DNA from 2 places in the Achromobacter sp. 1012554356 genome. Region 1 is predicted to be linked to the other one. Evidence: predicted binding sites of a transcription regulator. Region 1 holds the regulator's gene; the other holds the start of a gene.
What was found. The regulator LexA, encoded in region 1, represses DNA repair genes until DNA is damaged. The targets are predictions, from matches to a motif close to ACTGTATNNNNATACAGT.
Positions count from the first base shown of each region.

Region 2: a site for LexA is predicted at 2,056-2,073, ahead of AC6LJW_RS06225 (ATP-dependent helicase). Genes of this name have one in related genera too.

Region 1 is NZ_JCBANC010000004.1:123,959-127,801, forward strand. It holds gene uvrB (excinuclease ABC subunit UvrB) at 1-291, opposite strand, end outside; gene AC6LJW_RS03205 (amino acid aminotransferase) at 367-1,566, shown strand; gene lexA (transcriptional repressor LexA) at 1,716-2,363, shown strand; gene lon (endopeptidase La) at 2,559-3,843, opposite strand, start outside.
Region 2 is NZ_JCBANC010000009.1:29,217-33,059, forward strand. It holds gene pdxR (MocR-like pyridoxine biosynthesis transcription factor PdxR) at 1-795, shown strand, start outside; gene AC6LJW_RS06220 (DUF72 domain-containing protein) at 1,108-2,022, opposite strand; gene AC6LJW_RS06225 (ATP-dependent helicase) at 2,137-3,843, shown strand, end outside.

The sequences.
Region 1 (3,843 bases):
GGCGTAGAGCTGCGCGGCCAATGTCTTATTGGGTGCAAGGACCAGCGCCGGGCGGCCCATGCGCGCGATGACATTGGCCATGGTGTAAGTTTTGCCTGACCCGGTCACGCCCAGAAGCGTCTGGTACATGAGACCGTCTTCGACACCCTGGGTCAGCCCTGCGATGGCCGTGGGCTGGTCCCCCGCCGGCGGATAGGGTTGATAGAGATGAAACGGGCTGTCAGGGAAATCGACGAATCCCGGACCTGCGGCGGGAGCCCCCGCGCTTGGGTCTATTGCGCTCTTAGGCATGCTAGACTGTTCCAGGGTAAACCCCCCATTATCCACAGCACTTCGTACTGCGTCCACCCACCTCATCAGAGTCTCATGAGCACCCTATTCGATTCCGTCGAGCTCGCGCCGCGCGACCCCATTCTTGGCCTGAACGAACAATACAACGCGGACACCCGCCCCGGTAAAGTGAACCTGGGTGTGGGCGTGTATTACGATGATCAGGGACGGATCCCGCTCCTGGGCGCAGTGCGCAAGGCTGAAACCGCCCGCATCGAGGCCGCTGCTGCTCGCGGCTACCTGCCGATCGAAGGCATCGCCGGCTACAACGCCGGTGCGCAAGCGCTGCTGCTGGGCAAGGATTCCGCGCTGGCCGCCGCCGGCCGTGTGCTGACCACGCAGGCACTGGGCGGCACCGGCGCCCTGAAGATTGGCGCCGATTTCCTGCGCCAGTTGCTGCCGGGCTCCAAGGTTCTGATCAGCAACCCCAGCTGGGAAAACCACCGCGCCCTGTTCGAGCGCGCCGGTTTTGAAGTCGGCACCTATGCCTATTACGACGCCACCACCCGCGGGCTGAACTTCGAAGCCATGCTGGCCGACCTCAAGGCCGCGCCCGCCAAGACCGTCGTTGTGCTGCACGCTTGCTGCCACAACCCCACCGGCGCCGATCCCACCCCCGATCAGTGGAAGCAAATTGCCGCTGTCGTAAAGGACAACAACCTGGTCCCGTTCCTGGACATCGCCTACCAAGGGTTTGGCGACGGCTTGACGGAAGACGCCTCGGTCGTGCGCCTGTTCGCCGACCTGGACATGACCATGTTCATCAGCTCGTCGTTCTCGAAGTCGTTCTCGTTGTATGGCGAGCGCGTTGGCGCACTGACTGTCGTGGCCGGCAGCAAGGACGAAGCCACCCGCGTGCTGAGCCAGCTCAAGCGCGTCATCCGCACCAATTACTCCAACCCGCCGACGCACGGCGGCACGGTCGTCTCCACGGTGCTGAACACGCCCGAGCTGTTCGCCCTCTGGGAAGAAGAACTGGCCGGCATGCGCGATCGCATCCGCCTGATGCGCGCGCAACTGGTCGACAAAATCAAAGAGCACGGCGGCAAGCAGGACTTCAGCTTCGTGCTGAAGCAGCGCGGCATGTTCTCGTATTCGGGTCTGTCCGCCGCTCAGGTGGACCGGCTGCGCGAAGAACATGGCGTCTACGCCGTGTCCAGCGGCCGCATCTGCGTGGCCGCGCTGAACAGCGGCAACATCGACAAGGTCGCAGCCGGCATCGCGGCCGTGCTGTAAATCGCCAGGCGGCGCCGCGCCGTCTTCAACCAAAAACGGGACCTGCGGGTCCCGTTTTTGTTGGCCTCGCGACCGGCTTGCTTTTTTGCGCTGCGTCCCCCAGAATGGCGCTGTATATATGTACAGTCCGCTCGCAACGGATCATCGCCATGGCCAGCAAACTCACGGATCGCCAACAACAAATCCTGGACCTCATCAGGCAAACGGTCACGCGCACCGGCTTTCCGCCGACGCGTGCCGAAATCGCCCAGGCCCTGGGTTTCCGCTCCCCCAACGCCGCCGAAGACCATCTCAAGGCGTTGGCTCGCAAGGGCGCCATCGAACTCACGGCCGGCGCCTCGCGCGGCATCCGCTTGAAGGACGCCACCACACCGGTCCAGTCCTCGCTTCCCATCCCCGCCCTCGCCCAGCTCCTATTGCCGCTCGTCGGCCGCGTTGCGGCAGGCAGCCCGATTCTTGCAGCCGAGCACGTTGAACGCGAAGTCGGCGTAGACCCTAGCCTCTTTGCACAGGCGCCCGATTATCTGCTCAAGGTGCGCGGCATGAGCATGCGCGACGCAGGCATCCTCGAAGGCGACCTGCTGGCTGTCAAAAAGGCATCTGAAGCCCGCAATGGCCAGATCGTGGTGGCTCGTATTGGCGACGATGTCACGGTCAAGCGCCTTCAGCGCCAGAACGGCCACATCGAGCTGCTGCCCGAAAATCCCGACTTCGAAACCATCGTGGTCAAGGCCGATCAGGAATTTGCGCTCGAAGGCATTGCAGTGGGCCTCATCCGCACCCAGGCGCTGCACTAGGCCGGGCTCGGCCTATGTAAAGTCGGGCCGCCATCATGCGGCCTGCGCCCCGCCCCTTGCAGGGGGGCCCAAGCTCAAAAAACAAAACCCCGCTCATGTGAGCGGGGTTTTTTGCTTTCGGGGCGTTCGCTACACTTGCGCCACCCCTGGGCTTCGGACGCCCTCTTTCGAGAGCGTCCTGCGTTCAAGACGCCATTAGTGCTTCATGACCGGGTCGGTCGAGCCGGGTTCAGCCGGCTTGGCAACCAGGGCATCCTTGACGGCTTCTTCCTCGGCCAACGGCTCCGGCAGACGTTCCAGGGCCAGTTCAAGCACCTTGTCGATCCAACGCACCGGCACGATCTCAAGGTGGTTCTTGACGTTGTCCGGAATCTCCGCCAAATCCTTGACGTTTTCTTCCGGGATCAGAACCGTCTTGATACCACCGCGGTGAGCCGCGAGCAGCTTTTCCTTCAGGCCGCCGATGGGCAGCACTTCGCCGCGCAGCGTGATCTCGCCCGTCATGGCGACATCTGCGCGCACCGGGATGCGCGACAGCGCCGACACCATGGCCGTGGTGATCGCGATACCCGCGGACGGACCGTCCTTGGGCGTCGCGCCTTCCGGCACGTGCACGTGCATGTCGTGCTTTTCAAACACGCTGTCGGCAAAGCCCAGGCGGCGAGCCCGCGAACGCACGACGGTGCGCGCTGCCTCGACCGATTCCTTCATCACGTCGCCGAGCGAACCCGTGCGCTGGATGACACCCTTGCCGGGCATGTCCGCGACTTCAATCGTCAGCAGGTCGCCGCCGACTTCCGTCCACGCCAGGCCGGTCACCTGACCAGTCTGGTTTTCCTTCTCGGCCATGCCAAAGGCGTAGCGGCGCACACCCAGGAAATCGCTGAGGTTGTCGGCCGTGACGTTGACCGCCTTGACCTCGAGCGTCTTGCCCTCGGCCTTGGCGCGATCGCTTTGGGTCAGCAACTGCTTGATGACCTTGCGGCAGATCTTGCCCACTTCGCGCTCGAGCGCACGGACACCGGCTTCGCGGGTGTAGTAGCGCACGATATCGCGCAGCGCGCTGTCGTCGACCGTCAGCTCGGTCTCCTTCACGCCGTTGTTCTTCATCAGCTTGGGCAGCAGATGGTCGCGGGCGATGTGGATCTTTTCTTCCTCGGTGTAACCCGACAGGCGGATCACTTCCATACGGTCCAGCAGGGCCGGCGGGATGTTCAGCGTGTTGCTGGTGGCCACGAACATGACGTCGGACAGATCGAAGTCGACCTCGATGTAGTGGTCCTGGAACGTGTGGTTCTGTTCCGGATCCAGCACTTCGAGCAGGGCCGACGAGGGATCGCCGCGGAAATCCATGCCCAGCTTGTCGATTTCATCAAGCAGGAACAGCGGATTGCGCACGCCGACCTTCGACATGTTCTGCACGATCTTGCCGGGCATCGAGCCGATGTACGTGCGACGGTGGCCGCGGATCTCGGCTTCG
Region 2 (3,843 bases), on a different contig from region 1:
ACGGTGCATCTGCCGGTGGACGAAGAAGGCATGCGGGTGCCGGACACGGTGGACACGCCGCCGCGATTCATCTTCGTCACGCCGTCGCATCAGTACCCGCTGGGGCCCGTGATGTCGCTGGCGCGCCGGCGGCAGTTGCTGGCAGTGGCGCGGCAGTGCGGCAGCTGGATCATCGAAGACGACTACGACAGCGAGTTCCGCTTCTCCGGGCGCCCGATCGCGTCGCTGCTGGGCCTGGAGTCCGACGCGCCCGTGATCTACATGGGGACCTTCAGCAAGACGCTGTATCCGGGTCTGCGCGTGGGCTATCTGGTGCTGCCCAAACCACTGACGGCGGCATTTCAGGCGGCGCACGCGGAGCTGTACCGCGAGGGGCACCTGATGACCCACGCGGCGCTGGCCACGTTCATTTCCGAGGGCCATTACGCGGCGCACATCCGCCGCATGCGCATGCTGTACGGCCGCCGCCGCGCCATGCTGGTCAACCTGATCGAGCGCCGGCTGGGTCCGGACTGGCTGCATCGCGATGCCAGCATGGCAGGTTTGCATCTGGTGCTGACCTTGCCGGAGGACATGGACGACCTGCGCGTCGTCGAGGTGGCGCGCAGCAAGGGCGTGCTGACGCGTGCGCTGTCGCGCTACTACGTCAACGAGGAAGGGCGCCGGCCCGGGCTGCTGCTGGGTTATGCCTGTGTGCCGGAGCACGACATCGCGCGCAAGTTTGAAGTGCTGCTGGAGAGTCTGGCGGAAGTGGCGCGGCCGGCGGCGCGGACTGCGGCGAAGGCGGGTGTTTGACACCCGAGAGCAAAGGTTGGCGCTTTATCGGCCGGTGTCAGACACCCATGTGGCACGGCGTTGGATTGAAGCGTTTCTCTGTGGGTGTCAGACACCTTGCATGTGGGCCACTACCTGGGTGTCTCGGCCGGTGTCAGACACCCATGTAGCACGGCGTTGGATTGAAGCGTTTCTCTGTGGGTGTCAGACACCTTGCATGTTGGCCACTACCTAGGTGTCTGACACCCGTTGAGACGCGGCTGCGCACTGCGGATCATTTTCCCGGGTGTCTGACACCGGCCCAACCGAACGTGCCGGCCGTCAGGCACCCATTCAAATGCCCGGCAATTGCAGCGCCGACGCGAAGGCCGCCGCGTTGCGCATGCCCTGGTCTTCGAAGTTGGTGTTGAACACCGCATGCGCCTGCGCCGATTGTGACGCCAGCCGCGTGAAGCGGGCGACCAGTTCGGCCAGTTCCGCTTCCGAGTACTCGTACTGAAACCGTCCCGACGACGCCGGGCCGGACGCATTCCACTTGGCCGCATTGCGCCCGTGCAGGCGCAGCAGGGTCAGGTCGGGGTGGGTGCTTTCCCAGACCGCGGGCACGGTGTTCTCAAAACCCTGCGGCGCGTCGACAACCGTGTGCACCACACCCAGATCCCTTTCGAAGGCCAGCGTGTCCGCGGTGGCCGCCGGGGTTTCGAACCAGCTGCGATGGCGGAATTCCACCGATACCAGATGCTCCTCCATCCGCCGCGCGCAATCCGCCACGCGCGCCATGCCGCGGGCGTCGCGCCGTACCCACGGCGGAAACTGGAAATGCACCGCGCCAAGCTTGCCCGGCATCCGCAGCGGCTCGACGGCAAGCTGGTAGCGCCGCCAGAGTTCGTCGCGCAGGTCGGCCGGCATGCGGTCGTGGTAGATGATGGGCTCCGGCCAATCCGCCAGTTCGCGCCGGATGTCGCCGGGCAGGGCAGTGAGCGGCGTCTGGTGGCCAGTGAACAGCCGGAACGCCTTGATGTTGAAGACGAAATCGTCCGGCGTGCGGGTGGACCACAGGTAGGCGTTGTCCGGCGTGGGCATCGCGTAGAAGCTGGCGTCGACCTCGGCCAGCGAAAAGCGCGACGCATAGAACCGCAGCCGGGATTCAGCGCTGCGCGCATCGGGCGGATAGAAGCGGCCGCAGGCCAGCAGGGTGGGGTCGGTCCAGGAGGCGGTGCCGGTCAGGATGCGAGGGAAATCGGACATGGCGCCGGGGCGTTCAGACGAAAGGTCAAAAATTCTGTATAAATATACAGTGTTCATCCGGAGCCAGCCCTGGCTCCTTCCTTTTTTGCGGCCGCAGCGCTGCGGCTCCGCGACATGCCAGACCAAGATCAAATTCCCTGCACGCCCGACAACCACCTGACCGCCGCCCGTCCGGCCGAGCGGCCCGATCCGCTGGCCGACCTGAATCCCGCGCAGCGCGAAGCCGCCGAGTTCGGCGTGGCCGGCGCGCCCGGCAACGACGGCCCGCTGCTGGTGATCGCGGGCGCGGGGTCGGGCAAGACCAATACGCTCGCGCATCGCGTGGCGCACCTGATCCTGAACGGGGCGGACCCGCAGCGCATCCTGCTGCTCACGTTTTCGCGCCGCGCCGCGCTGGAAATGGAGCGGCGCGTGGGGTCGGTGCTGCAACGGGTGATGAACCTGCGGTCGTCGCAGCAGGCGCCGTCGCTGCCTTGGGCGGGCACGTTCCATGCGATTGGCGCGCGCCTCTTGCGCGATTGCGCGCTGCGCATTGGCCTGTCCGAAGCATTCACCATCCATGACCGCGGTGACGCCGAGGACCTGATGGGCATGGTGCGCCACGAGCTGGGCCTGTCCTCCACCAAGTCGCGCTTTCCGCTCAAGGGAACGTGCCTGGCGATCTATTCGCGCGTGGTGAACAGTCAGACGCCGGTGGGCGACGTGCTCAAGACGTCCTTTCCGTGGTGTGCCCAATGGGAGGACGAGCTCAAGAACCTGTTCCGTGCATATGTCGCGGCCAAGCAGGACCAGCAGGTGCTCGACTACGACGATCTGCTGCTGTACTGGTCCGAAATGATGTCGGATGCGGAGATCTCGGCGGACGTGGGCGCGCGCTTCGATCACGTGCTGGTGGACGAATACCAGGACACGAACCGGCTGCAGTCGGACATTCTGCTGGCCATGAAACCCGACGGCCGGGGGCTCACCGTGGTGGGTGACGACGCGCAGTCCATCTACTCGTTTCGCGCGGCCACGGTGCGCAACATCCTGGACTTTCCCAACCTGTTTCCCGCGCCCGCGCGCGTCATCACGCTGGACCGCAACTATCGGTCCTCGCAACCCATCCTGACCGCCTCCAACGCCGTGATCGCGCAGGCGACCGAACGCTATGCCAAGGACCTGTGGACGGACCGCAAGTCCTCGCAGTTGCCCGAACTGGTCACGGTCAGCGACGAAGCCGGCCAGGCGCGTTGGGTGGCCGACCAGGTGCTGGCGCAGCGCGAGGGCGGCGCGACGCTCAAGTCGCAGGCGGCGCTGTTTCGCACCGCCAGCCACAGCGCCGCGCTGGAACTGGAACTGACCCGCCGCAACATTCCCTTCGTCAAATTCGGCGGATTGCGTTTCCTGGAAGCGGCGCACGTCAAGGACCTGCTTTCGATCCTGCGCTGGGCCGAGAACCCGCGTGGCCGCATGGCGGGTTTCCGCGTCGCGCAGTTGATGCCGGGCATCGGCCCGGCCACGGCGGGCAAGCTGATGGACGCCATGTCCGCGTCCGCCGAGCCGCTGCGCACGCTGCGCGAATTCAAGCCGGGCGCGGCAGCTCAGGAAGAGTGGGGCGCCTTTGCCGACACGTACGCCGCTTTGTGCGACCCCACGCTGAAGTGGCCGGCCGATGTGGACCTGGCGCTGCGCTGGTACAGCGGCCAGCTCGAACGCCTGTACGACGATGCGCGCGTGCGCAAGACCGACCTGGACCAGCTCGTGCGCATCGCTTCGGGCTATCCGTCGCGCGAGCGCTTCCTGACCGAGCTGACGCTGGACCCGCCCGACGCCACCAGT